Regions from separate parts of the Erwinia sp. Eh17-17 genome, predicted to be linked through region 2. Evidence: predicted binding sites of a transcription regulator. Region 2 holds the regulator's gene; each other region holds the start of a gene.
The links. Region 2 encodes CRP, which controls carbon source genes, mostly activating them, when cyclic AMP is high. Its sites were predicted from a motif close to ATGTGANNNNNNTCACAT; they were not measured.
Positions count from the first base shown of each region.

Region 1: a site for CRP is predicted at 3,553-3,570, ahead of ABEH87_RS04505 (arabinose ABC transporter substrate-binding protein). Genes of this name have one in related genera too.
Region 3: a site for CRP is predicted at 1,589-1,606, ahead of psiE (phosphate-starvation-inducible protein PsiE). Genes of this name have one in related genera too.
Region 4: a site for CRP is predicted at 4,936-4,953, ahead of ompW (outer membrane protein OmpW). Genes of this name have one in related genera too.

Region 1 is NZ_JBDFQT010000001.1:1,022,690-1,030,478, forward strand. Features, by position in the region: gene araH (L-arabinose ABC transporter permease AraH) at 1-359, opposite strand, end outside; gene araG (L-arabinose ABC transporter ATP-binding protein AraG) at 377-1,900, opposite strand; gene ABEH87_RS04505 (arabinose ABC transporter substrate-binding protein) at 2,337-3,320, opposite strand; gene ABEH87_RS04510 (ribulokinase) at 3,693-5,378, shown strand; gene araA (L-arabinose isomerase) at 5,390-6,895, shown strand; gene yjfF (galactofuranose ABC transporter, permease protein YjfF) at 7,290-7,789, opposite strand, start outside.
Region 2 is NZ_JBDFQT010000004.1:17,694-25,482, reverse strand. Features, by position in the region: gene ABEH87_RS12620 (YccS/YhfK family putative transporter) at 1-1,395, opposite strand, end outside; gene crp (cAMP-activated global transcriptional regulator CRP) at 1,453-2,085, opposite strand; gene ABEH87_RS12610 (OsmC family protein) at 2,452-2,859, shown strand; gene ABEH87_RS12605 (phosphoribulokinase) at 3,010-3,879, opposite strand; gene ABEH87_RS12600 (YheU family protein) at 3,954-4,172, opposite strand; gene ABEH87_RS12595 (hydrolase) at 4,169-5,188, opposite strand; gene ABEH87_RS12590 (LysE family translocator) at 5,249-5,851, shown strand; gene tauA (taurine ABC transporter substrate-binding protein) at 6,164-7,141, shown strand; gene tauB (taurine ABC transporter ATP-binding subunit) at 7,156-7,789, shown strand, end outside.
Region 3 is NZ_JBDFQT010000014.1:33,422-41,210, forward strand. Features, by position in the region: gene ABEH87_RS20940 (YjbH domain-containing protein) at 1-1,512, shown strand, start outside; gene psiE (phosphate-starvation-inducible protein PsiE) at 1,666-2,082, shown strand; gene ubiC (chorismate lyase) at 2,187-2,705, shown strand; gene ubiA (4-hydroxybenzoate octaprenyltransferase) at 2,707-3,576, shown strand; gene plsB (glycerol-3-phosphate 1-O-acyltransferase PlsB) at 3,708-6,131, opposite strand; gene ABEH87_RS20965 (diacylglycerol kinase) at 6,259-6,627, shown strand; gene lexA (transcriptional repressor LexA) at 6,734-7,342, shown strand; gene dinF (MATE family efflux transporter DinF) at 7,426-7,789, shown strand, end outside.
Region 4 is NZ_JBDFQT010000001.1:707,237-715,025, forward strand. Features, by position in the region: gene cls (cardiolipin synthase) at 1-1,195, opposite strand, end outside; gene ABEH87_RS03135 (YciY family protein) at 1,358-1,531, shown strand; gene ABEH87_RS03140 (YciI family protein) at 1,572-1,868, opposite strand; gene tonB (TonB system transport protein TonB) at 2,072-2,791, shown strand; gene yciA (acyl-CoA thioester hydrolase YciA) at 2,867-3,292, opposite strand; gene ABEH87_RS03155 (septation protein A) at 3,368-3,904, opposite strand; gene ABEH87_RS03160 (YciC family protein) at 3,980-4,717, opposite strand; gene ompW (outer membrane protein OmpW) at 5,091-5,723, shown strand; gene ABEH87_RS03170 (BON domain-containing protein) at 5,786-6,100, opposite strand; gene trpA (tryptophan synthase subunit alpha) at 6,251-7,057, opposite strand; gene trpB (tryptophan synthase subunit beta) at 7,057-7,789, opposite strand, start outside.

The DNA.
Region 1 (7,789 bases), on a different contig from region 2:
CCGTTCACAAAGCCGCAGGCAACGCCGAGCACCAGCCCGGCCGCCACGCCAATCCACAGGCTCTCCGTCATGTTGATCACCACCGCGCATACTACCCCGGCACAGGCAATCACCGACGCCACCGACAGGTCAAAATCCCCCGACGCCAGGCAGAACAGCATGCCGCAGGCCACCATGCCGGACATCGACATAGCGAGACCCAGGCCTTTCATGTTGATCAGCGAACCAAAGTTAGGCACAAAGACCAGGCAGGCAATAAACAGCGCGGCAAACACTACCAGCATGCCAAAATTGTCCCAGATGCGGCTCAGACTGAAACGCGACGGCGCGGCGGGTGTTACGGATGAGGTCGTAGACATAGGTTTCTCCTGCATATTCAGGCCACGTGTGTGGCAGGTTTGGCGGTTTTCGGCATCGCCAGGCTCAGCGTCAGCGCTTCTGTGGCGTCGTTATGATCCAGCTCTCCGGCGATTTCACCTTCGCGCATCACCAGGATGCGGTCGGCCAGCCCCATGACTTCGGGCAAATCGCTGGAGGCAAACAGCACGGCGATACCCTGCTCTGCCAGCGCGTAGATCAGCTGATAAATTTCGTTTTTAGCCCCAACGTCAATGCCCCGCGTCGGTTCATCCAGCAGGATCACTTTCATCTCTTCAGACAGCCAGCGGCCGAGGATCGCCTTCTGCTGGTTGCCGCCGGACAGGTTCATAATCAGCTGGTCAGCCGAGGGGGTTTTGATATTCAGCGAACGGATGTGTACTCCGGCGTTGCTGGCTTCCCAGCCTTTATTAATCAGGCAGCCTGCCGTCAGGTTGTTACGGCGGGCGCTGATGTTGATATTGTCGCGCACCGAGTGCACCGGGATGATACCGTCAGCTTTACGGTCCTCCGGGCACAGCATGATCCCGGCACGGATGGCTTCAATCGGCTCCCTGATGGTGAGCGGTTTGCCGTCAAGACTCAGCTCACCGCTGATAAGGCGCGTGGCACCAAACAGCCCTTTCATCAGTTCACTGCGCCCGGCCCCGACCAGGCCAAACAGCCCGACAATTTCCCCGGCGCGCACGCTGAATGACACCGGGCTGCGCACCCCTCTGGCATGCACGTTGTTCAGCTGCAGGCGAACCTCACCCTGCGCGCGCGGGCGGTAGCCGTAGATATCGCCGATATCTCTCCCGACCATCGCCTGCACCAGCTGATCATTGCCGGTGGTGGTCATATCGGTGAAGGTGCGCACATAGCGGCCATCTTTAAATACCGTGATGGCATCGCTGAGGGCAAAGATCTCCTCCATGCGGTGAGAGACATACAGCACCACGCGTCCGTCAGCCCGCAGCTGGCGGATAACCCGGAACAGCTGATCGATTTCACGCGCAGACAGCGAGCTGGTCGGTTCATCAAAGGCGATCACCTGAGCATTGCGCGTCAGCGCTTTGGCGATCTCCACCATCTGCCACTGACCGAGAGAGAGATACTTCAGGGGAAGATCCGGGTCAACATCCATACCCAGGGTTTTCAGCTGACGCGCGGCTTCGCTGCGCAGACGGGAACGGTTGACCAGCCCGCCGCGCTGCGGTAGCTGACCTAAGAAGATGTTTTCTGCCACCGACATTTCCGGCACCAGATGGAGTTCCTGATAAATGATGGCCACCCCGGCGTTGAGCGCGTCGGTGGTATTCTGGAAGTTGACCGGCTGGCCCTGCAGGCGGATTTCGCCGCCGCTCGCCTGGTAGCTTCCGCTGAGAATTTTTAACAGCGTCGATTTGCCCGCGCCATTTTCGCCCATCAGGGCATGCACTTCCCCTGCATAACAGTCAAAACTGATGTCCTGCAGCGCTTTGACGCCGGGAAAGGTTTTACTGATACCGTGAAAACTCAGATACGGCGGTTGCGAGGTCATGGTGTCTCCTGCATTTGGGACGTCTGTTACGGGCGGACCGGAAAAAAGGTCCGCCCCTACGAATACCGGGGCATGCCGTTTCGGGCGGTCCGGAAAAAAAGGTCCGCCCCTACGAATATCAGGGCATACCGTTTCGGGCGGACCGGAAAAAAAGGTCCGCCCCTACGAATACCGGGGCATACCGTTTCGGGCGGTCCGGAAAAAAAGGTCCGCCCCTACGAATACCGGGGCATGCCGTTTCGGGTGGACCGGAAAAAAGGTCCGCCCCTACGAATACCGGGGCATGCCGTTTCGGGTGGACCGAAAAAAAGGTCCGCCCCTACGAATACCGGGGCATACCGTTTCGGGTGGACCGGAAAAAAAGGTCCGCCCCTACGAATACCGGGGCATGCCGTTTCGGGCGGACCGGATAAAGGTCCGCCCCTTCGCCAGTGCCTTACATCAGGCCTTTTTTCGCCAGTTCAGCTTTGAAGTTATCGCGGGTAATCAGTACCACATCGGTGACCTCGGTGAATTTGGCAGGCTCAACCCCTTTGGTGACCCAGTCGTGCAGCATCTGGATACTGCGATAGCCGTGAACGTCCGGGCTTGGCAGCAGAGAACCATAGAAGCCGGTCGCCTTGCCTTTGGAGAGCTCGCTGACCGCATCCACACCGTTAATACCGATGCCTACCACGTTAGCCGCCTTGAAGCCCTGACCTTCGGTGGCACGCACGCCGCCGAGCACGGTGTTGTCGTTCATGCCGACGATCAGCCAGTTTTTCACCTCAGGATGCTGAACCAGCAGAGAGTTACCGGCGTCAAATGCACCGGGAATATCGTTGGATTTCGTCGGGACCTGGTAAATCTGTTTTTCCGGGAACCCGGCCGCTTTCAGCGCCTCAATGGAGCCACCGGTGCGGCGGCGGGCAGTGTCCAGCTCATTGGCCGTAATCGCCATCACGGCGGTGGTTTTCACGTCCCAGCCACGTTTCTGCATCTCTTTATACAGCTCCTGCCCCTGACGCTCGCCAATTTTGGTGGCGGCCATCATCACCAGCGGCACGGTGTCCATCGGCTTTCCTTTTGCCGTCACGAACTGGTCGTCAACGGCGATCACTTTCAGCCCGTAGCTGCGTGCTTTGGCCACAATCGCCGAACCGAGTTTCGGATCGGGCGTACAGATGACGAAGCCTTTTGCTCCGCTGGCGGCCAGACTGTCGATAGCATTCAGGGTTTTCTCACCGTCCGGCACGGCGATTTTAATTACCTCAAAGCCGAGATCTTTACCGGCCTTGTCAGCGAATTTCCATTCCGTCTGGAACCAGGGCTCTTCCGGCTGTTTCACCAGGAAACCCAGCTTCATGGATTCCGCCATAGCGGATTGTGACATAACAGCAGCAAGGCCAATCGCGGCCAGCGCTTTAGTGAATTTGTGCATGAGGCTCTCCGGCTCAGTGCCCGCCTGAGGCGGGATTATGTAAACGGTAACAATCGGTTGTAGGAAAATTTAAAAGCTTCTAAACAACACCTTACCTGAGCACTGACGTCATAACAGTGGCGGTAGTGCGCTAGTTTTACCCGCAAGTAAATGGAAATTTGTAGAGCGCTATCACACCCTGAAATTACAGTCGTTTTGTCCATCTATTCAGCAAATTTAACCGATACGCAACATTTGAAGCCCATCACATTCCCGTACCTGATGACAGGAAAGTACATATATGCAGCCAGCCGCACCTAACCACTCCGCCGCCATGTTTCCAGGATAGAGGAACATTAAAAAAGTCTGTTCTGAACATTACGGAGAGCAACTATGCAAAAGGGTGCGATTACCCTCGGTCTGGATTTCGGCAGCGACTCGGTGCGGGCGCTGGCGGTAGAGTGCGCCAGCGGTCGCGAGCTGTACAAGCAGGTGGTGGCTTATCCGCGCTGGAAAACCGGACGCTTCTGCGATCCGTCCCACAACCAGTTCCGCCATCATCCCCAGGACTATATTGATGCGCTGGAGCAGGCTATTCGTGACGTTGTCACTAAAATGACGCCTGAGCAGCGCCAAAACGTGGTCGGCATCGGGGTGGATTCCACCGGGTCAACCCCGGCGCCCATCGATCGCGAAGGTCGGGTGCTGGCGCTGCGGCCTGAATTTGCCGACAACCCGAATGCCATGTTCGTGCTGTGGAAAGACCATACCGCCATTGAAGAGGCGGAAGCCATTACCCGGCTGTGCCACAGCGGCGAGTACCAGGATTATTCGCGCTTTATCGGCGGTATTTACTCCTCAGAATGGTTCTGGGCGAAAATTCTGCATATCAGCCGCAACGATGCGGCGGTGCGTGAAGCGGCGGTTTCCTGGGTAGAGCTGTGCGACTGGGTGCCGGCGCTGCTGAGCGGCACTACGGCCCCGGCCGACCTGAAACGCGGGCGCTGTGCGGCGGGTCATAAGTCGCTCTGGCACCCGCTGTGGCAGGGGCTTCCCGACGCGCAGTTCCTTAATGCTCTCGATCCGCTGCTGACCTCGGACCTCGACCACCCGATGTTCAGCGACACCTGGACTGCCGATGTGCCGGTAGGCCAGCTGAGTGCCGAATGGGCGCAGCGCCTGGGGCTGCCGGGTCAGGTGACCCTTTCCGGCGGTGCATTCGACTGCCATATGGGTGCCGTCGGTGCCGGAGCGCAGCCGTATACGCTGGTGAAAGTGATTGGTACGTCCACCTGCGACATTCTGATTGCCGACGCTGACCGCGTGGCTGACCGCGCTATCAAAGGGATCTGCGGTCAGGTGGACGGCAGCGTGGTGCCGGGAATGATTGGGCTGGAGGCCGGGCAGTCAGCCTTTGGCGATATGTATGCCTGGTTCAGCCGCCTGCTGAGCTGGCCTCTGGTGCAGGCGGCGCAGCAGCAGCCGGAACTGAAAACCCAGCTGGAAGCCATTCAGCAGGGATTACTGGAACAATTAACGGCCTCATGGGCTGCCGATCCACAGCTCGACCACCTTCCGGTGGTACTTGACTGGTTTAACGGCCGCCGCACCCCGTTTGCTAACCAGCGTCTGAAAGGGGTGATCACCGACCTTAACCTCGGCACCGACGCCCCGACGCTGTTCGGCGGTTTTATCGCCGCCACTGCCTTTGGTGCCCGCGCCATTATGGAGTGCTTCGAACAACAGGATATCCCGGTACAGCAGGTGCTGGCGCTTGGCGGTATTGCGCGTAAATCACCGGCGATTATGCAGGTGTGCTGTGACGTGATGAATCGTCCGCTGGATATCGTCGCCTCCGACGAGTGCTGTGCGCTGGGCGCTGCCATCTTTGCCGCCGTTGCCGCTGGGGTCTATGCCGATATTCCGTCGGCGCAGGCGCAGATGGCCAGCCCGCTGGACCAGACCCTGCAACCCGATCCGGCGCGCGTCGCCCGCTTCCAGCAGCTTTATCAGCGTTATCTTCAATGGTGTGAACTGGCGGAACCGCAGTTTGCTCCACAACCCTCATCAGTCAGTTAAGGAATCGTTTTATGACACAGTTAAACGCCCGCAGCGTATGGTTTGTGATTGGTACACAGCATCTGTACGGTGCGGAAACCCTGCGCCAGGTCGAGCAGCACGGTCAGCAGGTGGTGGATGGCCTCAACCGTGCGGGCATTCTGCCCTTCCCGCTGCACCTGAAGCCACTGGTGAAAACGCCCGATGAAGCGCTGTCGCTGTGCCGTGAGGCCAATCATGACCAGAGCTGTCTGGGCATCATCACCTGGCTGCACACCTTCTCCCCGGCCAAAATGTGGATCGGCGGCCTGTCGATTCTGAATAAGCCACTGTTACAGTTCCATACTCAGTTCAACGCGGAGATCCCGTGGGACAGCATGGATATGGACTTTATGAACCTGAATCAGACCGCACACGGCGGCCGTGAGTTCGGCTTTATCGGCGCGCGCATGCGTCTGCCGCATCAGGTGATCACCGGCCACTGGCAGGATCAGCGCTCACAGCAGCGCATCAGCCAGTGGATGCGCGGTGCCGCCGCCCTGCAGGCCAGCCAGCAGCTCAAGGTCGCGCGCTTTGGCGACAACATGCGCGAGGTGGCAGTGACCGAAGGCGATAAAGTAGCGGCGCAAATTCAGTTCGGTTATGCCGTTAACGGCTGGGGCGTGGGTGACCTGGTGGAGGTAATCAACCAGGTCAGCGACGGCGACGTGAACGCGCTGGTCGATGAGTATGAGAGCAGCTACGAATTCAGCGCTGCGGCGGCCGTCAACGGCGACAAACGCCAGAACGTACTGGATGCCGCCCGTATTGAGCTGGGGATCAAGCGTTTCCTCGACGGCGAAGGCTGCCGGGCCTTCACCACTAACTTCCAGACCCTGCACGGCATGACGCAGCTGCCGGGCCTGGCGGTACAGCGCCTGATGCAGCAGGGCTATGGTTTTGCCGGTGAAGGTGACTGGAAAACCGCCGCGCTGCTGCACGTATTTAAGGTCATGGCGGGAGATTTACCGGGTGGCACCTCGTTTATGGAGGATTACACCTACCATTTTGCACCGGGTAACGACCTGGTGCTGGGCTCACACATGCTGGAAGTGTGCCCGACCATTGCGCGTGAAGCCAAACCGCTGCTGGATGTCCAGGCGCTGGGCATTGGCGGCAAAGCCGATCCGGCCCGTCTGATCTTCTCCGCCCCGGCGGGACGCGCGGTGAATGCCAGCGTGATTGATATGGGCGACCGTTTCCGCCTGCTGGTTAACGTGGTGGATGCCATTGAACAGCCTCAGGCGCTGCCAAAGCTGCCGGTGGCCCGCGCCCTGTGGCGCGCCCAGCCATCGCTTGCTACCGCATCCGAAGCCTGGATCCTCGGCGGTGGTGCTCACCACACCGTGTTCAGCCAGGCGCTGACGGTGGAAGATATGCGTCTGTATGCCGAGCTGAACGGAATTGAAGTGCTGGTTATCGATGAAGAGACCACCCTGCACGGCTTCCGCGACGCCCTGCGCTGGAATGAAGCGTACTATCGCCTGAATCAGCGTTAATATCCTTATTCTGAGAACAGTAAGGGCGGACCAGGAAAGGGTCCGCCTTACCGCCTGCCAGATTCCCTCCTGCCGCCCCCTCACCCTGTTTAAATATCTGCTGGTCACTCCGGCCAGGTTATAGAGACCACTCAAGCCGATAGCTGAAAACCCTGTGATTTTTGGGGAATGATAATGTGCAGAGCATTGTCTCCTGCGAGACCTCCGCGCTGTAACCAGCGGTAGTGACTATCGGATGCATGGGGGTGCTGTTTGCCGAGAAGACGACCACCGGCGGCGAGGATTTTGCGAGTACGCGTGGCGTTATCTGCAACAGCATGATGTTTAATCCCGCTGCCACAGGCAGGTTAGCGCAGAGGGCGACCCTTGTTGGCTCGCCCCTTGCGTCACACTTTTATGATATCAACCGTTTCACCGGCGCATTCTGCTGGCGGTCCCACATCACCGTCAGCAGGCGCTGTAGCGCGATAAAGGCAAACAGCAGTATGCCAATCGCAATCTTGGTCCACCACGAACTCAGGGTGCCATCGAAGTTGATCCATGTCTGGATCAGCCCCTGTATCAGCACGCCGAACAGGGTTCCCAGTACGGTGCCAACCCCACCGGACAGCAGCGTACCGCCAATCACTACGGATGCAATCGCATCCAGCTCCACGCCCATCCCGGCCAGCGCATAGCCCGCAGAGGTATAGATGGAGAACACGATGCCTGCCAGCGTCGCCAGCCCGGAAGACAGCATGTAAATGCGCACCGTGGTGCTGCGGGTGGAAATCCCCATCAGCTGCGCCGAGGTGGCATTGCCGCCAATAGCGTAGACCTGATTACCAAAGCGGCTGCGGTGTGCAAGTAAAATTCCCAGCGCCACCACCGCCAGCATAATCACCGCCAGCAGGC
Region 2 (7,789 bases):
GGTAAATCCAATCGTGGCCCAGCCGTAAAATTTACGGATAAACAGGTAGCTCACCAGGGTGATGGCCAGCATGATCAGCAGCACCCAGGACTCCGGGACATGCAGGCCCAGCGTGGTGGCGGCAATCACCAGCCCGGCCAGCGTACCCAGCGCTCTGTGCTGAATACGTACCCTGGTGGCGCTGTAACCATTAAGGCTGACAAACATCACTGTCATCAGGATCCAGTAAGGCTTCGGCAGGTTAAAGAACAGTGCCAGAGAGCTGGCAAAGGTCAGCATAACGGCATAGCGTGCGGCGGTGCGCAGGGCCGAGGATTTCAGCGACAGGTAGCTTTTCAGCGCGGGAAGCAGCGGCAGGCGGCGCTGGCGGTCGGCCATCAGGTCGCGACGGTACAGCGGGCGCTGGGTGCGTAGTACCCGTGCAATGCGGCTGAAGTGGTAGTAACAAAAGTTACCCACCGGGTTATCCGGATGCTGACGGGCGATTTTCTCCAGCGCCTGCAGCGGTTTGTCCATGGTGAAACGTTGCGCAAAACGGTGGTAGAGAATGTCATCCGCCAGCACCCGCAGCCGGGCGGCAATGGTCTGGGCATTCCAGCGGATCACCGCCTCAGCGTGGCTCTGCTCCACCAGTTTCTGCACTTCTTCCGGCTGATGCAGACTGACCGCAATGTGTTCCTGTAAGTCGAGTGCCACCTGAAACGCCCGCGTCAGGCGCTGATAGTGGTTATCGCGGCTGGCGGACAGCATATGCATCTGCTGGTAGCAGGTGTTAATCAGATCGACCGCTTTCTGCTGGCGTGCCAGCAGCGGCGGCAGGGCAGTTTCCGGGTCAGTCAGTCGGGTGAGCAGGGTGTATTTGGCGTCGCAGTAGTCGGCCAGCTCGCGGTATAGCAGACTGAGGGTTTCGCGCATCGGCTGCTCTTTCCACAGCCAGAACCAGAACCAGTTAAATGCGCCGTACCAGACGGTGCCAAGAATATACAACAGCGGTGGCTGCCACATCGGCATCCGCCCGGCAAGGCTGAGGGTGAAGATGGCAGCGATCAGAGAAGCGGGTAACAGACGGCCATGAAGCGGACTGATTTCACCGGTCACGCCCAGCAATAATGCCATGACCAGCAGGATCACCGGCAGCGGCACGCCTTCGGCTCCGGCGTACTGGATTAAAAAACTGCTGAAGGCGAACAGTCCACCGCCCACTATCAGGCGTTTAAAGAAGCGTTTGTGCGGGGTATCAAGACCGGCGTTATTACAGCAGGCAGGCACCAAAGAGAACAGCAGACCGCTTTGCAGTTCACCCAGCATCCAGCCAATGGCCACAGGTAAACACAGCACCAGCGTTTGCCTGAGCGCATAGTTAACTTCGGGATGATAGATGATTCGCCGCCACATGATCCACACCAAATAAAAACGGCGCGACAGGGCGTCGCGCCGTGGGGTCAGAGCCGGTTAACGTGTGCCGTAAACAACGATAGTTTTACCGTGTGCGGAGATCAGGTTCTGATCTTCCAGCATTTTCAGAATACGGCCAACGGTTTCGCGGGAACAGCCAACAATCTGGCCGATCTCCTGACGGGTGATTTTAATCTGCATACCATCCGGGTGAGTCATGGCATCAGGCTGCTTCGCCAGATTCAGTAACGTCTGGGCAATGCGCCCGGTAACGTCAAGGAAAGCTAAATTACCCACTTTCTCTGATGTGACCTGCAGTCGACGCGCCATTTGTGAAGACAGGCGCATCAGGATGTCAGGATTCACCTGAATCAACTGACGGAATTTTTTGTAGGAGATTTCAGCCACTTCACAGGCTGTTTTTGCACGTACCCACGCACTGCGCTCCTGACCTTCTTCAAAGAGGCCCAGTTCGCCAATAAAGTCGCCCTGGTTGAGGTAAGAGAGGATCATCTCTTTGCCTTCTTCATCCTTGATTAACACCGCTACAGAACCTTTAACGATGTAGTAGAGGGTTTCCGCCTTTTCACCCTGATGAATCAGCGTGCTTTTGGATGGATATTTGTGAATATGGCAATGTGACAGGAACCATTCGAGAGTAGGGTCTGTTTGCGGTTTGCCGAGAACCATTCGCTGTTATCCTCTGTTGTAATCGTGCCTAATCTACCCTGTATTCTACGTGCTGCAGCGGCGTCGCCGCTGGCCTGCTGCGCGAAATATTTAGGGTATCAGGGTATGAGTCCCTGCCAGGCGTTGAAATATTCAAGCGTTCCCATAGGAAATGATACGGGCCTCTGTTAAGAGCATGGCTCGTGCTGTCGTCCCGTTTTTACCTTGCATTCTCATGCCAGTAAAATATTGCAGCTTTGTTTGTAGCACAGCTTTACCAGACTGTCTTCTGTTGTCTCGCTTCAGCATAATTTGAAAAAGGGAGCATTGCCGTTTTTCCTGGCGCGGCGTACTCTGCGGTAACTGAATGAATTCGAGGATTTAGTTATGCAGGCACGTGTTAAATGGGTTGAAGGGCTGACATTTTTGGGAGAATCCTCATCTGGCCATCAGATTCTGATGGATGGAAACTCAGGGGATAAAGCACCCAGCCCGATGGAGATGGTGCTGATGGCGGCCGGAGGCTGTAGCGCCATTGATGTGGTCTCTATTTTACAAAAAGGCCGTCACGATGTGGCCGACTGTGAGGTGAAGTTAACGTCAGAGCGTCGTGAAGAGGCCCCGCGTATTTTCACCCATATCAATCTGCATTTTATCGTCAGCGGCAAAGCGCTGGGGGATAAGGCGGTGTCCCGCGCGGTCGATCTTTCCGCAGAGAAGTATTGCTCGGTGGCCATTATGCTGGGCAGCGGGGTGAAAATGACGCACAGCTACGAAGTCATTGAGCTGTCCTGATGACTGTCACTGGGGTTAATGCCGGTGCAGGCCTGGTGGAAAAGCGTCAGTAATCGCTGTGCTCTCGCTATCAGCGGAGATTTTTTCGACCTGATTGCGACATAGGGTATCAATGGCTGCACGTGAATATTTAATCCCACCTGGAGCCGCTCAGCCGATTTTCTTGCCTTCAATCAGATTTTTGACCAGCGGCCCCATAATCAGCTCCATCGCCAGCCCCATTTTGCCTCCCGGCACCACCAGCGTTTTAATATGAGAGATAAACGAGCCCTGTAACATCGACAGCAGGTAAGGGAAGTCGATATCTTCCAGCCCCTGGAAGTGGATCACCACGAAGCTTTCATCCAGAGAGGGGATACCGCGTGCGGCAAACGGGTTGGAGGTATCCACCGTCGGCACGCGCTGGAAGTTGATATGCGTGCGCGAGAACTGCGGGGTAATGAAGTTGATGTAATCCTCCATTGAGCGCACCACAGAGTCCATCACGGCTTCGCGCGAATGGCCACGCTCGCCGGTATCCCTCACCAGCTTCTGTATCCACTCCAGGTTGACGATTGGCACCACGCCGACCAGCAGGTCCACCTTTTCGGCTACGTTGTGCTGTGGCGTCATGACGCCGCCGTGCAGGCCTTCATAAAACAGTACGTCGGTCGGTTCCGGCAGGGGTTGCCACGGGGTAAATGTGCCCGGTACCTGATTCCACGGCACCGCTTCATCATAGGTGTGCAGATATTTGCGCGACTGGCCGGTGCCGCTGTGGCCATACTCGCTGAAGGTTTGTTCCAGCAGACCAAAGTCGTTGGCTTCCGGGCCAAAATAGCTGACGTGTTTGCCCATATCGCGCGCTTTACGGATCGCCATGTCCATTTCCGGCCGGGTAAAACGGTGAAAGCTGTCCCCTTCGACCTCGGCAGCGCGCAGGTTGAGCTGCTGGAAAATTTTTCTGAAGGCCAGGCTGGTGGTGGTGGTTCCCGCCCCGCTGGATCCTGTGACGGCGATAACCGGATGTTTGGCTGACATGGCTTACAACTCCCTGGAAAGGTCTGACGGACGGATCATTGGTACCATGTTTCGCCGGGCAAAGTCATCTCCGCTTATTCGCGAAACTGGCCACGCGGCATGATATTGACGGACTCATGCAGTTCGGACCAGACCAGCACCACCTCGCCGCTGCTCAGTTGGCGGCGAACATCGTCCACTTTCTGTTGCAGCGATCGCTCCTGTTCGCCGTAGTCAGTGCCCTCACGCAGCACAAAGGATTCAATCAGATTGTCGAGCGTTTCGTTATCAAGGTCTTTCCAGGGAATAATCATTCGTTGTCCAGCCAGGTTGCAAGCCATTGCGGAATACGCTGTTCCAGCCACATCTGTGGTTTACGCAGCGTGCCGCCTACAAAACCCACATGCCCGCCGTGCTGCGTCAGCTGATACTCAACGCCGGACGGCAGCAGGGCGATATCGGGGATCACTTCCGGGGTCATAAACGGGTCATCTTTAGCGTGAATAATCAGCAGCGGTTTACGCACGCCGGGTAACAGTGGCATGGCGCTACAGCGGCGATAGTAGTCGCTGGCGTCAGTAAAACCGTGCGCGCGGGCGGTGATGGCATCATCAAAGTCCCGCAGCAGGCGCAGGGATTTGAGCTGGGCGAGGTCGACCGGCAGCGTGCCCGGCCAGGCCTGTAATTTGCGGGCGGCATTCTGCTTCAGCAGATTAAGCAGGTAGCGCTGGTAGACGCGGGAAAACCCCTGCTCAAGCCGCTGGCTGCACGGTTCCAGCATCAGCGGTGCCGAAACCACGACGCCGGCATCCAGCAGGCAGTCTTCGCCCTGTTTGCCCATCAGGCAGGCCAGCATATTCCCCCCGAGCGAGATCCCCACTGCGGCGGTGGGCACCTGGCCCCATTCGTCACGCAGCCACTGCAAAAAGTAGCTGGCGTCCTCCGTCTCGCCCGAATGATAAATGCGGTTCAGCCGGTTCGGTTCGCCGCTGCAACCGCGAAAGTGCATCACCACTCCCAGCCAGCCCCGATCTTTCCACGCCTGCAGCAGGCCGTGTGCATAAGGGCTGTTAAAGCTGCCTTCCAGCCCGTGAAACAGCACCACGCGCGGTTTATCGCGGGCACCTGCCGGGTCTTCGCTCCACGCCAGATCAACGAAGTCGCTGTCGGGCAGGGTCAGGCGCTGCCAGTGCGGGCGCAGCGTAATGCGGCGGCGCACCAGACGCGGCAGAAGGGTTTGCAGATGCGGATTGCTGCCCCCGGCCAGCGGACGGAAAACGCTGTCGTTCAGGTGACTAAAATTCATGTGGTCAGAGCTTGTAGGATCCATGGCTCACTGTTAGCTTCGTCGGATTAGTTATTTTTCAGGGGGGCGAGGAGCACCCGTTCTATGGAACTGAGTCTGTTTTTGTCAATGCTGGGCTTTCTCTGGGTCGCCGCCATCACGCCAGGCCCTAATAATATGTTACTCACCGCCTCTGGTGCTAATTTTGGTTTTCTGCGCTCTCTGATGCTGCTGATTGGCATCATGATCGGGATGCAGGTCATGCTGCTGATGGTCGCCTTTGGCGTCGGTGGTCTGATTCTTCTTTACCCCTCGCTTCACCTGTTCCTGAAAATTGCCGGTAGCGTCTATCTGCTGTGGCTGGCGTGGAAAATTGGCAGCGCGGAATATGAAAAGCTGGAGACAGGCAGTGCGCCGGCGGCACCGATGCCATTCTGGCAGGGGGGGCTGTTGCAGCTGATTAACCCGAAAGCCTGGCTGATGGCGCTCGGTGCCGTGGCCAGCTTCAGTCTGGCGGGCGAGGCGTATAAAGGTTCGGTGATCGCCATCAGTATCGGTATGGCGCTGGTCAACCTGGTGTCCGGTGTGATCTGGTTAGGTTTTGGCACGCTGATTGGCCGCATCCTGCGCAGCCGCCGCGCCTGGACCATTTTCAACGTGTTTATGGGGTTGCTGACGGCGGCATGCGTGCTGCTGATCTGGCACTGATCCCTGGCGTTATTCCCACACATTTTTTCTCGCTATACGACCGGCTGGCCTCATCCCCGCAGGGAGTGTGCTCGCTGTGGGCTTAAAACTGCCACGGCATATCATGCGATCGTAGGGCCCGACCTTCTGTTTCGGTCGGGCCAGGATGATTGCCCCTGCGTGTCACATTAAATCCGCTTTTCAGCTAACCAATCCACAATTCCTCCTAAGCAGTTTTTGCTATAAAAAAGAATTTTTAATTACTTTATAGAAATAGTCGCGCCCGGTTACAAAGGAGGTGTTCACCCATAACAATAAATTCCGGAGCGGGCTATGGCGGGTAAATTCAGGCTTTCAATTCTTGCGGCAGCGTTATCACTGACGGCACTCAGCGTTCAGGCGGTGGATGTCACCGTCGCTTATCAGACCTCGGCCGAACCGGCAAAGGTGGCCCAGGCCGACGATACCTTTGCTAAGGAGAGCGGGGCGAAAGTCGACTGGCGTAAATTTGACAGCGGTTCCAGCGTGCTGCGGGCGCTGGCGTCCGGCGATGTGCAGATCGGCAACATCGGCTCCAGCCCGCTGGCGGTCGCGGCCAGTCAAAAGCTGCCGGTTGAAGTGTTTCTGCTGGCTTCCCAACTGGGGAACTCTGAAGCGCTGGTGGTCAAAAAAGAGATTAAAGACCCGAAGGACCTGATCGGTAAACGTATCGCCGTGCCGTTTATCTCCACCACGCACTACAGCCTGCTGGCTTCCCTCAAGCACTGGGGCATTAAGCCGGGCCAGGTACAAATCATTAACTTACAGCCCCCGGCGATTCTGGCCGCCTGGCAGCGCGGTGATATCGATGGTGCCTACGTCTGGGCTCCGGCGGTTAATCAACTGGAGAAAGACGGTAAGGTGCTGACCGATTCCGCCCAAGTGGGCAAATGGGGATCGCCAACGCTGGATGTCTGGGTAGTGCGTAAAGATTTCGCCCAACAGCACCCGGATGTGGTGACCGCCTTTGCCCGCAGTGCGCTGGAGGCGCAGAAAGCCTATCTCGATAACCCACAGCAGTGGCTGAAACAGGAAGATAACCTCAGCAAGCTGTCCCGCTTCAGCGGCGTGCCGAATGCTGATGTGCCGGGGCTGGTGCAGGGGAATACCTATCTGACGGCGCAGCAGCAGGTGGCGCAGCTCAACGGTCCGGTCAATAAGGCGATTGTCGATACGGCACAGTTCCTGAAAGAGCAGGGCAAAGTACCGGCGGTTGAAACCGACTACAGCAGCTACGTTACCGATCGCTTTGTAAAACCTCTCGCACACTAACCGGAGCCGGGATCATGTTGTCAGTCTCTCATCTTCGCGCCAGCTATGCAGGACAGCTGGCTTTACAGGATATCAACCTGTCGATCGGCAACGGAGAGCTGGTGGTGGTTCTGGGGCCGTCGGGCTGTGGCAAGACCACGCTGCTCAACCTGATTGCCGGGTTTATCCCGGCGGAGGGCGGCAGCATTACGCTGGACGGTCAGCCGGTGACCGGGCCGGGAGCCGACCGTGGCGTGGTCTTTCAGCATGAAGGGCTGCTGCCGTGGCGCACAGTGCTGGATAACGTCGCGTTTGGGCTACAGCTGGCAGGGATGGAAAAGAAGGCCCGTCGGGCAGTGGCAGGACAGATGCTGAAAAAGGTCGGACTGGCGGGCGCAGAGAAGCGCTATATCTGGCAGCTTTCCGGGGGGATGCGCCAGCGGGTGGGTATTGCCCGTGCGCTGGCGGCTGACCCGCGTCTGCTGCTGCTGGATGAACCCTTCGGGGCGCTGGATGCGTTTACCCGTGAACAGATGCAGGAGCTGCTGCTGACGTTATGGCGCGACAGCGGCAAGCAGATTCTGTTGATCACTCACGATATAGAAGAGGCGGTGTTTCTCGCCAGCGAGCTGATCCTGCTGTCGCCGGGGCCGGGACGCATTGTCGAGC
Region 3 (7,789 bases), on a different contig from region 2:
GGCGGCGAGATGTTCAAAGGGCCAACGGCGCTGTTCGGCGGGATTGAGTATCAGACCCCGTGGCAGCCGCTGCGCCTGAAAATGGAATATGAAGGCAACGACTACCAGGATGACTTCGCCGGGCGTCTGGAGCAGAAGAGCAAGGTCAACGTCGGGGCGATCTACCGTATTACCGACTGGGCAGATGTGAACGTCAGCTATGAGCGTGGCAACACCTTTATGGCCGGCTTCACGCTGCGTACTAACTTTAACGACCTGCACCAGAACCAGCGCGATACGCCGAAGCCGGAATATAATCCGCAGCCGCAGGATCGCTTCCTTGAACCTACGGTGACGGCCAATCAGCTGACCGACCTGAAGTATAACGCCGGGCTGAACGCACCGAATATCCAGGTGGACGGCAGCACGATGATCGTCACCGGGGAGCAGTATAAGTACCGTGATACGCAGCGCGGCGTCGATCGCGCCAACGTCATCCTTGCCAACCATCTGCCGCAGGGCGTGGATACGCTGCGGGTGACGCAAACGCGCAGCCATATGCCGCAGGTCACCACCGAAACCAACGTGGGCAGCCTGCAACGCCAGCTGGCAGGTTATCCGCTGGGGCGTGAAGAGACGCTGCAGCAGCAGCGGGTTAATCCGGTGGATCCGGGGCATACCGAGCAGGGCTTCCGCATCGATGGCGATCGCCTGAACTACAGCCTGTCGCCGGTGCTGAACCAGTCGGTGGGGGGGCCAGAAAGTTTCTACCTGTACCAGGTGGGCGTGATGGCGAACGCCAGTTTCTGGCTGACGGACCATTTACTGCTGGACGGCAGCCTGTTTGGCAACCTTGCCAACAACTACGACAAGTTTAACTACAACGGTGCCCCGTCAGACTCCACGCTGCCACGTGTGCGTACTCATATTCGCGACTACGTTGAAAACAACGTTTACGTGAATAACCTGCAGGCCAACTACATGCGCGAACTTGGCAATGGTTTCTACGGCCAGGTCTATGGCGGGTATCTGGAAACCATGTATGGCGGTGCCGGTGGCGAAGTGCTGTACCGTCCGCTGGATGCCAGCTGGGCGATTGGCGTGGATGCTAACTACGTCAAGCAGCGTGACTGGGACAACATGATGAAGTTCAACGATTACAGTGCCAAAGTCGGCAATGTGACCGGTTACTGGCAGCCGTGGTTCATGCGTAACGTGCTGGTGAAAGCCAGCGTCGGGCAGTATCTGGCGGAAGACAAGGGCGTGACGGTCGATGTGTCGAAGCGCTTCGACAGCGGGATTACCGTCGGGGCTTATGCTACGAAAACTAACGTTTCGGCAGAAGATTACGGCGAAGGTGATTTCACTAAGGGCTTCTACATCTCTGTACCGATGGATGTCTTCAGCGTTTCACCAACCCGTGGCCGTGCGCAGGTTAACTGGACACCGCTGACGCGTGATGGCGGGCAGATGCTGGGCCGTAAGTACCAGCTGTACGATATGACGAGCGACCGCGACGCCAATTATCGTTAGTTCACGGTTTAATACCGGGCGACCTATTTTCCTGGTCGCCCGTTCTTCGCGTCGCATGTTAATCCTCATCGAAATGTTGTGATCTGCATCACACTCAAGCATATTGTTATCCGTCGGCATTCCCGACGGATAACAATATGCTTGAGGCACACCATGACTTCCCAGGAACGTAACACGCCTGCCACGCGGCTGGCCTTTGCCCTGCAAATGGTTTTAAACACCGGCCTGATTGTTCTGGCCTGTATCCTGATCATCTTTCTTGGCAAAGAAACCATCCATCTTGGTAACGTGCTGCTGAATACCGGAGAGCAGACCTCCTCCTATCTGCTGATTGAAGGTATCGTGATCTACTTTCTCTACTTTGAGTTTATCGCGCTGATCATTAAGTATTTCCAGTCCGGCTACCACTTCCCGCTGCGCTACTTTGTTTACATTGGTATCACGGCCATTATTCGCCTGATTATCGTTGACCATAAAAACCCGTTTGATACCCTGGCCTATGCGATCGCTATTCTGATCCTGGTCGTTACGCTGTGGCTGGCCAACAGCAACCGTCTGAAGCGCGAATAACCGGAAAATCAGCCACAATTTCGTGGCTAAATGCCCTGCTTTGATAGGTTTGCCGCCAGCGTCTGCGTTACACTGACGCATCGAAGATTTTGCGGAGAAGTGTTATGGCTGAGAACGCGCTGTCGCAATTGCGCGCGATCAACTGGCTGCCGGATTCATCCCCCCTGTTAACCGCCCCCCTGCTGGACTGGCTGATGGAAGTCGATTCCATGACCCGTCGCTTTGAACGTCACTGCCAGCAGGTGACGGTTAACCTGCTGCGCGAAGGATTTATCAGCGCGCAGGAAGCGGCAGAGGATATCGCACTGTTACCGATGGAACCGCGCTACTGGCTGCGGGAAATCGAACTTTGCGGTGACGGGGTGCCCTGGCTGGTGGCGCGAACACTGGTGCCGGAATCCACCCTGAACGGCCCGGAGCAGAAGCTGCAACAGCTGGGCACGGTGCCGCTGGGCCGCTACCTGTTTGCCTCCTCAACCCTGACGCGTGACTTCATTGATGTTGGCCACAGCGCCGAACTGTGGGGAAGGCGTTCGCGCCTGCGGCTGTCGGGGAAACCGCTGTTACTGACCGAACTGTTTTTACCGGCTTCCCCGCTCTACGCCAGCCTGGAGGCAAAGTAGCATGCAGAGAACGTTGCCAATGAGTAAGCTCTCGGCTTTTAGCCGACTGATGCGTATTGATAAACCGATTGGTTCCCTGCTGCTGCTGTGGCCAACACTCTGGGCGCTGTGGCTGGCCGGGATGCAAATGCCGCCGCTGAACGTGCTGCTGGTGTTTGTGCTGGGCGTATTCTTTATGCGGGCGGCAGGCTGCGTGGTCAACGATTTTGCCGACCGTAAAATCGACGGCCACGTGAAGCGTACCCGTGAGCGCCCGTTGCCCAGCGGTGCGGTGACCACGCGCGAAGCGAAGCTGCTGTTCGCCGGCCTGGTGCTGGTCTCCTTCGCGCTGGTGCTGACCATGAACAAGATGACCATCTGGCTGTCTTTGGGGGGCCTTGCGCTGGCGTGGATGTATCCGTTTATGAAGCGCCATACTCATCTGCCGCAGGTGGTGCTGGGCGCGGCGTTTGGCTGGTCAATTCCGATGGGCTGGGCTGCCGTCAGTGAAAGCGTGCCCTTAACCTGCTGGCTGCTGTTTCTCGCGAACATCTGCTGGACGGTGGCCTATGACACGCTGTATGCGATGGTCGACCGCGATGATGACCTGAAGATTGGCGTCAAATCAACCGCCATCCTGTTTGGCCGCTTTGACAAGCTGATCGTCGGTCTGCTGCAGCTGGCGACGCTGTGTCTGATGGCGCTGGTGGGCTGGCGGTTGCAGCTTAACGGGGTATTTTACTGGTCAGTCCTGGTGGCGGGTATTTTCTTTGTGCATCAGCAGAAGCTGATCGCCCGGCGGCAGCGTGAGCTGTGCTTTAAGGCATTCCTGAATAATAACTGGGTAGGATTCACGCTGTTTGTGGGCGTGATTCTGGGCATCTGGTTATAGCGGGCAGGGGACGGGCATGCTCGTTCTCAGGCTTGAACCCTACACGATGCAAAATAACCGGTGTGGATGCGGTTACTAAAAAGGGCCGACCAAAAATGGTCGGCCCTTCAGACATACCCGCCGCAATCCTGTCAGTCGTGCTCTACAGCACTCTCGATTGTCATTCTCACGTCCTGGGTTATCAGGTCGGCCAGCAGTTGATAAACCTGCTGCGTTCGCTCGACCTGTGCATCACCAGAGTCGCTGATATAGCCTTCATCACGCAGCGTTAACACCAGCGAGGTAAACACCGCCTTGTCGAAGAACTCTGGCGCATTAATGCCATGAAGAACCGACAGGCGCTGTGCCATGGTGCGACTCTCTTTTTCCAGCGTACCGCGGTTAATCGTCGGCTTAGCGCTGAGGATAGAGAAGGTAATGGAGTAACGTTGCAGCGTTTCCCGAACGCCAGCAGCCAGCAGCTGCAGGGAGCGGAAACGACCCGCGCTCAGACGCAGGCAGCTCTCTTCAGCAACCAGCAGGCCCTGACGCGCCATTTCCGCGACCAGTAAGTCCAGCACCTGCCCGAGTTCATCCGTGCTCCAGCGCAGGAACAGTTCGCTTTTCAGCATCGGGTAGATGACGGTAACCTGGCGCAGCAGTTCGGCGCGGCTCAGCTCACGGTGCTGCATCAGAATGGCGGCAATCAGCGACGGCATCACCAGCATATGGTGAATGTTGTTGCGATAATAGGTCATCAGCACGGCCTGCTCGCGCGGCAGTACGACGATCTCACCGATGCTGTCCTGCTCCAGCTCAAACTTGTTCATGCTGAGCGCATGTTCCAGCAGCGCTTCCGGGGTCATATCCGGTACGGTCGAGTCAGGGGAGTAAGGCACGTTACGCAGCAGCTGCACGTAACAGTCGAGCTGTTCGGTCAGCTGCTCACGCGTCATCGAACGCTGGCGCGAGGCCAGCAGCGCGGTGACACACAGGTTCATGGCATTGGCCGCCCCTGCGTTGTTGATGCGCACCATCACTTTCTGGGCGATGTCGTTGACTGCCGGCGTTAACCACGCCGGGCGCTGAGCTTCGATCGGGTCGATGGCTTCGCGCCATTCTGGCACCTGCTGATTCAGATAGGCGACCAGCGGCAGAGGTTCCCCAAAGTTGACATAGCCCTGGCCGAGGTTGCGCAGCTTACGCAGGCCCCGCACCATCGACATAAAGCCCTCTTTCTCTTTGGTCGCGCCGCGCAGCTCTTTGGCGTAAGTTCCCACTTCCATCACGTGCTCGTATCCGATGTAAATCGGCACCAGAGTAATCGGGCGGTTGCCGCCGCGCAGCATGGCCTGAATCGTCATCGACAGGGTGCCGGTTTTCGGGTCGAGCAGGCGACCGGTACGGGAACGGCCCCCTTCCACGAAGTACTCAACGGAATAGCCCCGGGTGAACAGCTCGCCGAGGTATTCACGGAACACCGTGGAGTAGAGTTTATTGCCCTTAAACGTGCGGCGGATAAAGAACGCCCCCAGGCGGCGGAAAATCGGGCCGGCCGGCCAGAAGTTCAGATTGATACCGGCAGCAATATGCGGCGGCACCAGCCCCTGGTGATACAGCACATAGGAGAGCAGCAGATAGTCCATATGGCTGCGATGGCAGGGAACATAGACGATTTCATGACCGTCCTGTGCCAGCTGGCGCACGCGTTCACCGCCGTTGACGTTGATCCCCTGGTACAATTTGCTCCAGGTCCAGCCCATGATGCGGTCGGTAAGACGAATCGCTTCGTAGGAGAAGTCGGCGGCGATCTCTTCCATCAGCTCAACGGCATTCTGCTGGGCTTTTTCAATGGAGATTTTCTTGCTGCGCGCTTCATCATCGACCGCTTTGGCGATCGCTTTGGACTGTAACAGTTTATTGAACAGATCCTGACGGACCGGCAGACGAGGGCCGACAGCCGCCAGACGTTGACGGGCAAAGTGCATACGCGCCACGCGGGCCAGCTTCTGCGCAATAATCTTATCCGTACCGTGCTCCGTGGCCATATGGCGCAGTGAGACCATCGGAGAGAAGCGCACAAAGCTGTCACGACCCAGCCAGATCACCGCAAAGAACTTCTGGATGCCGTTGAGCATCCGCAGGTGCGGCTGTTCGTCACCCTGAACCTCGCGACCGGGCGCACGGCCAAACATCACCGAGACCGGGACCATCTGCACATCCAGTTCAGGATGATTACGGTGCAGGTCCAGATATTCGTGGAACAGTTTGACCGACTGCACGTTCGGGACAAAATAGGGAAACACGCGCGGGCCATCATGGATAAACACATGACGTGGCAATACCGTACCGTCGATCTCCAGCGGTTCCAGAGGATCGGGAAGGTCTTCTTTGCGGCACTGCTCACGAAGCGCGAGGAGATCGGCCTTTGAATCATAAGGCAGCACATACATAATAGGGCGCGACGTATCAAGCCCGAGTTCGGCAACCGGTTCAGACGGGATTGCCTTACTTTTTACCAGAAATTTAACTGGTAGATTCAATAAGTTATAATATAATTTACGCCAACCTGACATAGACAACATGAAGCCTCTTGTTAGCAAAGCGCCGCAAGCATACCAGAAAGCGCCAACAGAATCTGTGGTGTTGAAAAACCTGTAGTTCCACTCATTGACGTTAAACTTCTCAAAGGGTTCCCTGATTATGGCAAATAATGTCACCGGACTGACTCGAATCGTAAAAGCTGCCGGATACTCGTGGCAAGGCCTTCGCGCCGCGTGGCAGCATGAAGCGGCTTTCCGCCAGGAAGCGGTTGCTGTAATTATTGCCATAGCCGTGGCCTGCTGGCTGGACGTCGATGCCATTACGCGGGTGCTGTTAATTGGCTCGGTGGTGATGATTATTATTGTAGAAATATTAAACAGCGCCGTCGAAGCGGTGGTTGACCGCATCGGCAGTGAAATTCACCCTCTGGCCGGACGGGCAAAAGATATGGCCTCCGCCGCCGTGCTGTTAACTATCTTGCTGGCAATTTTTGTCTGGATCATGCTGTTAGTGCCACATTTGCGATGAATTTTCCAAAAATCGCGACAAACGGCATTTCGCCCAAGTTTAGGTTTTCAATGTCTAAATACCTGTATATACTCACAGTCGACTGTATAAACAACCAGGGGGCGGGATGAAAGCACTAACGGCAAGGCAGCAGCAGGTTTACGACCTGATTCGCGACCATATTAATCAAACTGGTATGCCACCGACGCGCGCAGAGATCGCCACGCAGCTTGGTTTCCGTTCCCCGAATGCGGCTGAAGAACACCTGAAGGCCTTAGCGCGTAAAGGCGTGATTGAGATCGTCTCCGGCGCGTCTCGCGGTATCCGTTTGATGATGGAAGAAGAAGAAGGTCTTCCATTGATTGGTCGGGTCGCAGCGGGTGAACCCCTGCTGGCAGAGCAGCATATCGAAGGCCACTATAAGGTTGACCCTGACCTGTTTAAACCGGGTGCCGATTTCCTGCTGCGCGTTAGCGGCATGTCGATGAAAGATATCGGCATTATGGACGGTGACCTGTTAGCGGTACACAAAACGGAAGAGGTGCGCAACGGCCAGGTCGTAGTGGCGCGCATTGACGACGAAGTGACGGTAAAACGCCTGAAAAGGCAGGGTAACACGGTGCAACTGCTGCCGGAAAACCCGGATTTCAAACCTATCATCGTTGACCTGCGTCAGCAGACGCTGACCATCGAAGGTCTTGCCGTCGGCGTGATACGAAACGGCAACTGGCTGTAAACGTTACTCCCCGCTAAATTATGCGCGCCGCACCTGCGGCGCGTATTAATATCCGTTGTTGGTTTTAACCATGATGGACTGTGATGAAACTGCTTACCTCTGCGGATAAAAACCTCTGGCGGCTGGCGCTGCCCATGATCCTGTCTAATATCACCGTGCCGCTTCTCGGCCTGGTGGATACTGCTGTTATCGGCCATCTCGACAGCCCGACTTATCTGGGCGGCGTCGCCATTGGCACTACCATCACCAGCTTCCTGTTTATGCTGCTGCTGTTTTTACGTATGAGCACAACCGGGCTGACGGCGCAGGCTTTTGGTGCCAATGACCGGCAGGCACTGGCCCGTGGGCTGATGCAGCCGCTGCTGCTGGCGCTATGCGCAGGACTGCTGTTTATTCTGTTTAAACAGCCGCTCACTCATCTGGCACTGAGCGTAACGGGCGGAAGCG
Region 4 (7,789 bases), on a different contig from region 2:
CAAACTGATAAATTTTCACCCCGGCCTCAAGCAGCTCACCGAAGAAGGCGCGGCTAGCCCAGCCGACCAGCATCGAATCATTGCGCCGTGGCACAATAATGGTGACCTCAACGCCACGATACGCCGCCGTACAGATGGCATGCAACAGGTCGTCACTTGGCACAAAGTAGGGGGTGGTCATAATCAGCTGCTCGCGCGCGGAATAGACCGCCGTCAGCAGCGCCTGGTGGATCATATCCTCCGGGAAGCCGGGGCCTGAGGCGATCACCTGAATGGTGTGGCCACTTTCAGCTTCAAAGGGCATGACGTTATCGTCAGGCGGCGGCGGCAAAATGCGTTTGCCGGTTTCAATTTCCCAGTCGCAGGAGTAAATGATGCCCATCGTGGTCGCTACCGGACCTTCCATGCGCGCCATCAGGTCGACCCACTGGCCGACGCCAGCATCCTGTTTAAAGAAGCGCGGATCGACAAGATTCATACTGCCGGTATAGGCAATGTAGTTGTCAATCAACACCACCTTACGGTGCTGACGCAAATCCATGCGCCGCAGGAAAACACGCAGCAGGCTGACTTTCAGGGCTTCGACCACATCCACCCCGGCATTGCGCATCATGGCAGGCCACGGGCTGCGGAAGAATTCGACGCTGCCTGCGGAATCCAGCATCAGACGGCAGTGAACTCCCCGGCGGGCAGCGGCCATCAGCGCTTCGGCGACTTCATCGGCCTGACCACCGGGCTGCCAGATATAGAACACCATCTCAATATTATGACGCGCCAGCTGAATATCGCGCACCAGGGTGCGCAGTGTGTCGTCGGTGCTGGTCAGCAGCTGCAGCTGATTGCCTTTTACTCCGGCGATCCCCTGGCGATTCTCACAAAGCTGAAACAGCGAACGGGCAACGTCACTGTTGGTCTCAGCAAAAATATGATGGCTGGATTTAAGTTCGTTAAGCCAGCGAGCGGTAGAGGGCCACATCGTGCGCGCACGTTCCGCCCGACGTTTACCGAGATGTAATTCACCAAACGAGAGATAAGCGATAATACCCACCAGGGGCAGAATATAGATAATCAACAGCCAGGCCATCGCTGATGGCACCGCGCGCCGCTTCATCAAAATGCGCAGGGTGACGCTGGCAATCAGTAGCCAGTATCCGAATACCAGCAGCCAGCTCATCACGGTGTAAAAAGTGGTCATTAAGTGAAAATCCTGTTCACGCAGAAGTCTTAGGAGTTTACGTGCAGATCCGCATGCTGGAAACCCTTATACCGTATATCAGGTAAAACTCATCGGACCTGGCAGCCAGAGAGAAAGGTCTATAATGCGTCGCGAGTTTTGGATGTGCAGACTGAGGATGTCATGAGACGAAGCAGAAATGAAGTTGCGCGCTGGCGTATGAGCCGCCAGGTTCAGCGTCGCCGGGCACGGTGGTTAGAAGGGCAGTCGCGCCGCTATGGCCGCATGCACGCCTTCCGTCATATGGTCGGCCAGCAGCAGCGTCGTTCGATTTTATTCATTACTCAGCATCACTAGCCGGTACCCCCGGCGGCGGGAGACACCGCCGGAAGCCCGTTTAGAAAGCGCGTTTAAACGGCTTAACGGCAACGTCTTTGTACACGCCGGCAGCAATATACGGATCGTCCTGCGCCCATGACTGTGCTGCTTCCAGTGAAGAGAACTCAGCAATGATCGTTGAACCACTGAAGCCCGCCACGCCCGGCTCATTGGTATCCACCGCAGGCATCGGGCCGGCGATAATCAGACGACCTTCGTCACGCAGTAACTGCAGGCGCGCGAGATGAGCAGGGCGCACAGCGGTGCGTTTATCCAGTGAGTCAGCATTATCTTCAGCGTAAATTACGTAGAGCACCTTCAAAACTCCTGATAGGGGATGAGATTCGGCATCACGTTAAGTGATCGTTAACATTTGTGCAAACGAAAGATAATTTGCCCTTGATGAAGGTCAGGTTGTTAAGCTTTAAAGCGCAAATTGGTGATTCAGCGTGAGAGGTTATTGAAATTGATTGCTATTTGCATTTAAAATCACCCCTTCACCTGTTGACCAGAAAGATTATGACGACGCTAATAACTGATCTACCTCGCCGCTCGCCTCTGCCATTGCTGATTTCAGTCGTACTGCATGGATCGGTGATCGGGGCACTGCTGTATGCCTCATTTCATCAGGTGGTCGACATGCCTAAAGCGTCTCAGCCCATTAGCGTGTCGCTGGTGGCCCCTGAAGTTCAGCCGGAACCTCAGCCGGCCGCGCCTGTCGTTGAGCCAGAACCGGAGCCGGAGCCTGAGCCCGTTCCGGAGCCGCCGAAACCTGAGCCGGTGCCGATACCCAAACCTGAGCCGAAGCCAAAACCGAAACCGAAACCCAAACCGGTGAAAAAAGAGGTGGTGAAGCCGAAGCGCGAAGAGAAACCGCGTCCTGCTGCACCGGTGGAAACCCGGCCAGCCGAGCAGACGCGTCCGTCCACGGCGCCGAAGACGTCGCAGGCACCCTCTACGGCCGTCTCAGCCGGCCCTCGCGCACTCACCGTTGGCAAGCCGTCTTATCCCTCTCGTGCCTTTGCGCTGCGTATAGAGGGCCGCGTACGCGTGCAGTTTGACGTCGACAGTTCAGGTCAGGTTGATAACATCCGTATTTTATCAGCCGAGCCGCGTAACATGTTTGAACGTGAAGTGAAGCAGGCAATGCGAAAATGGCGTTATGAGGCGGGTAAACCGGGTAAAGACATCACCATGAATATTGTGTTTAAAATTAATGGCGGCTCGAGTATTGAGTGATCGTTACGTCATGTTGCGCTACAGCGGGGCGATTGTCAGGCTGTAGCGAACATGAATAAGCTGAAGCGCGGGGAATTATTCTGGTTTTAACTCGAAATGACTTTTGCCTTCCGGAAGCGGGCGCGGTTTTCCATCCTGATCGACCGCGACATAGATAAATACGGCTTCCGTTGTGCAGTAGCGCTGTCCGATAGGCTCAGAAGAGACCTTTTTAATCCACACCTCAATATTGACCGTAATCGAACTGGTACCGGTACGGATGCAGCGGGCGTGGCAGGAGACGACATCGCCTACCGCGACGGGTTTCAGAAAGGTCATCCCGTCTGCACGTACCGTCACCACGCGTCCTTCCGCCAGCTCTTTTGCCAGAATGGCGCCGCCGATATCCATCTGTGACATCAGCCAGCCACCAAAAATATCGCCATTGGCATTGGTATCTGCAGGCATCGCTAATGTACGCAGCACCATCTCGCCCTGCGGTAATCTCTGTTGTTCACTCATTGTTGTGCTCTCGAAATTGCTGACTTCCGAAAATGATATAACGCGCCTGGCAGGTGGCTGCCGGGCGCAGGACGGTTATTTTTCTTCTTGTGGCATCAGACGATAAATATAGACGCCGCTTAGCAGTGTGAACAGCAGGGTGAGTGCGCTCAGACCAAAGACTTTGAAGTTCATCCAGGTATCCTGAGAGAGCCAGAACGCGACATAAATATTTGCCAGGCCGCAGGCGAGGAAAAACAGCGCCCAGGCAATATTCAGGCGACGCCAGGCGAATTCAGGCAGCTGGATCTCTTTACCTAACATTTTCTGAATCAGCGGCTGTTTCATAAACAGCTGGCTGAACAGCAGAGCAGCGGTAAACAGACCGTAAATGATGGTCACTTTCCACTTAATAAAGTCCGGGTTGTGGAATGCGATCGTCAGGGTGCCAAATACGGCCACCAGAGCGAAGGTAATCAGCGACATTTTTTCCAGCTTACGGTACAGCATCCAGCTGACGACCAGCGCAAGACCGGAGGCGACGATCAGCGCACCAGAGGCGACGAAGATGTCGTACAGCTTGTAGAAAACAAAAAACACTACCAGGGGGAGAAAGTCGAGTAACTGCTTCATAGCGCTTCCAGGTAACAGACTAAACCGCAATATGATTAACCAGTGGATTGCCTCTGTCGAGGCAATCCTGATTAATTAACGTAACAGCATATAGAGGCGTGACAGATAGATAATCAGAATGGCTGACACCAGATTGCTCAGCGCATTGATCACCACGGAGGCCACATCGGGCGGCAGGCTCAGCAGTGAAGAGGCCAGCAGCAGGAGGATCAGTTTTGCCACAATCCATAACACCACTGCGGGAGCAATCAGTCGCATCTGACGCCATCCAAGACGGACGCTGGCGCGCATAGCAGCGAAGACACCGACTTTTTCTGTTGCCAGGATCACCGGCGACAGCGCCAGAGTGACGGCGAACAGTACACCGGGAACGACCAGCACCATAAAGCCGAGCTGGATAACCAGCGTCATCAAAAATGTCATCAGTAACAGACGCGGCAGATACGGAGCCGAAGCGCCGATAGCGCGCAGGGCGCTCACACGCTGGCCGGAAGACACCATTGGGATCAGGCACAACATACCGCCCAGCAACAGCACATTTCCAACCAGTGAAGCGAAGGTCCCTGCCGCTGAAGCACGCAGCAGGACGTGCTGCTGTTCCGGTGACATGTTCTGCACCATCTCCATCAGGCTGCTGGCTGAACCAGCGGCACCATCACCCAGAATCTGCATCTGTTCAGCATCGGGCGTCAGCGCCTTGCCGATCATCATGGTGATAAATGAGGTCAGTAACGCCATCAGTGCAATAGTAACCAACTGATGGCGGAAAAAGTTCCCCGTGTCACGGTATAGCGAACCCGCCGTGATAGACATGTACTCTCCTTGAAAGACCGGTGTTATAGACCCGGCGATTGTACATGTTCAGAAGGGGTGCTGGCACTCAGATTGACATAACTTTCGATTTAAGAAGGCATTACCCCTCTTTTTGACCTTTTTTGATCTCCGGCCACTTTCCCAAATCTTACCAGGTGAAGCCGTAATTTGTTTTATCCCTCCGGCGCCATAAGATAAAGATTAGGTCAGTGCGGGAAATTTGATCTAAATCAAGTCTATGTTTTTTATCAAGTTTACAGCGTTTTATTCACATGCAATTTAGCGTAAATCAGCGTAGATATGTGTCTTCATCTCGCATTAAGGCCTCGCAGCAGGTCACGTGCTTACAACAAATTTTAACAAAGGAGTGGTTATGAAACTGAAGGTACTTGCACTGTCGGTTATCACATTGTTGCCAGTGATGGCCTCGGCACACCAGGCCGGAGATTTCTTTATTCGTGCAGGTTCTGCTACCGTCCGTCCGACCGGTGGGTCTGATGATGTGCTGGGGCTGGGCGAATTTCATGTGAATAATAATACTCAGATGGGCCTGACCTTTACCTACATGGCCACGGATAATATCGGGATTGAGCTGCTGGGCGCCACGCCGTTCCGCCATAAAGTCGGCCTGCGTTCGACGGGCACCCTGGCGACCGTACACCAGCTGCCGCCAACGCTGATGGCTCAGTGGTATTTCATGGGGGATACCAGCAAATGGCAGCCGTATGCCGGTGTCGGTGTTAACTACACCATGTTTTATAATACTGACTTTAATCAAACCGGGCGCGATGCCGGGCTGAGTAATCTGAGTGTGAAAAACACCTGGGGCGTGGCCGGGCAGCTGGGGCTGGACTATCAGTTAACGCCTGACTGGATGATAAACGCTTCCGTGTGGTACATCGATATCGACACCAAAGTGCGCTTCAGCGCGGGCGATAATCGCCAGAGCATTGATACACACATTAACCCGTGGGTGTTCTTCTTCGGCGCGGGCTATCGTTTCTGAGTCCATCATCATCAGAGACAAGAAAGGCGCGAATTTCGCGCCTTTTGATATTTAGCAGGAGGTTACTTAATCTGCATATTATTGACGACGGACTTCACGCCTGCCACACCACGCGTCACCTGCACGGCACGGTTAGCGGCCTGCGGTGAGCTGACAAAACCACTCAGCTGAACGCGACCTTTGAAGGTTTCAACGTTGATTTCCGTCGACTTCAGCGATTTATCACCAAGTAACTCCGCTTTCACCTTGGTCGTCACCACCGTATCGTCAATATAGCCACCGGTGCCTTCTTTCGTTGGCGTTGGCGCACAGGCGCTGACGGAAAGGGCTACCACAGCAGCAATAACTAAACCCGATAAGACTTTAAACAATTTCATTGCATCTCTCCCTGTCATCATCATAAGGCAGTACCAGCATAAGTGCGGTCCACATTAATAGTTGTTCAGAGAAGGCAAGAAAGCAAATTTGAAATGTGAGAAATAGAAAGAAAATAATGCCTTATCACCACAATAAGGCATTAACAGAGATTAGCTGAGAGTAGCGGCTTTCAGCGTGCTGGCAAAGGCAGTCAGCTCTTTCAGCATCACATCCGGTTGGGACAGATTCTTTTCAATGATTCTGACAATCGCTGAGCCAGAAATCGCCCCGGCCGCGCCGGAACCGATCGCCTCTTTCACCTGTGACGCTTCCGAAATACCAAAGCCCTGCAGTGCCGGGGCCGCGTGGTATTCACGTAGCTTATCGACCAGATGCTTCAGCGGCAGATTAGCGCGATTTTCCGAACCGGTGACCCCGGCGCGTGACAGCAGATAGGTGTAACCCCGGCCGTGCGACGCGATTTCACGCAGCAGATCGTCGCTGGCGTTTGGCGGGCAGATATAGATCGGTGCGACGTTATGACGCATCGCAGACTGGCGGAAAGGGGCTGACTCTTCCACCGGCACGTCGGCAATCAGCACCGAATCCACGCCCACCTTCTGACAGAGAGCATAGAAGCTATCAATACCGTTGGAGAACACCAGGTTAGCGTACATCAGCAGGCCAATCGGCAGCTCCGGGTATTTCTGGCGCACGGTGGCCAGCATCTCAAAACATTGTGACGGTGTCACGCCTGCTGCGAAGGCACGCAGGTTAGCGTTCTGGATCGTCGGGCCATCCGCCAGCGGGTCGGAGAACGGAATGCCCAGCTCCAGGGCGTCTGCGCCGCCAGCGACCAGCGCATCAATAATCTGCAAAGAGAGTTCCGGCGTGGGATCGCCGAGGGTGACGAAGGGGACAAACGCGCCTTCTTTACGCTCTGCCAGGCGTTTAAAACAGAGATCGTAACGTTCCATCAGATTTCTCCCTTAGCAGTGAAAATGTCATGCACGGTGAAAATGTCTTTATCGCCACGGCCGGAAAGGTTCACCACCAGCAGTTGTTCTTTCTCCGGCTCCTCGCGCATCATTTTTAGCGCGTGGGCCAGCGCGTGAGAGGACTCCAGCGCGGGTATAATCCCTTCGCTGCGGCACAGGGCTTTAAACGCGTCCAGCGCTTCATCGTCGGTGATTGAAACGTAATCAGCACGGCCGGTGCTGTTAAGATGAGCGTGCTGCGGTCCAACAGACGGGAAGTCCAGCCCGGCGGAGATGGAGTACGACTCTTCAATCTGGCCGTCGCTGGTCTGCATCATCGGTGACTTCATGCCGAAATAGATCCCGACGCGACCGTGCTTGAGCGGCGCACCGTGTTCACCACTGTCGATACCGTGCCCGGCAGGTTCTACGCCGATCAGGCCAACGCTGGTGTCATCAATAAAGTCGGCAAACATGCCGATGGCGTTAGAACCGCCGCCGACACAGGCAATCAGCGCATCCGGCAGGCGACCCTCTTTTTCCAGAATCTGTGCTTTGGTCTCTTCACCGATCATGCGCTGGAACTCACGCACGATGGTCGGGAACGGGTGCGGGCCCGCCGCAGTGCCCAGCATGTAGTGCGCGGTCTCATAGCTGCCCGACCAGTCGCGCAGCGCCTCATTACAGGCATCTTTCAGCGTGGAAGAGCCGCTGTGTACCGGGATCACTTCG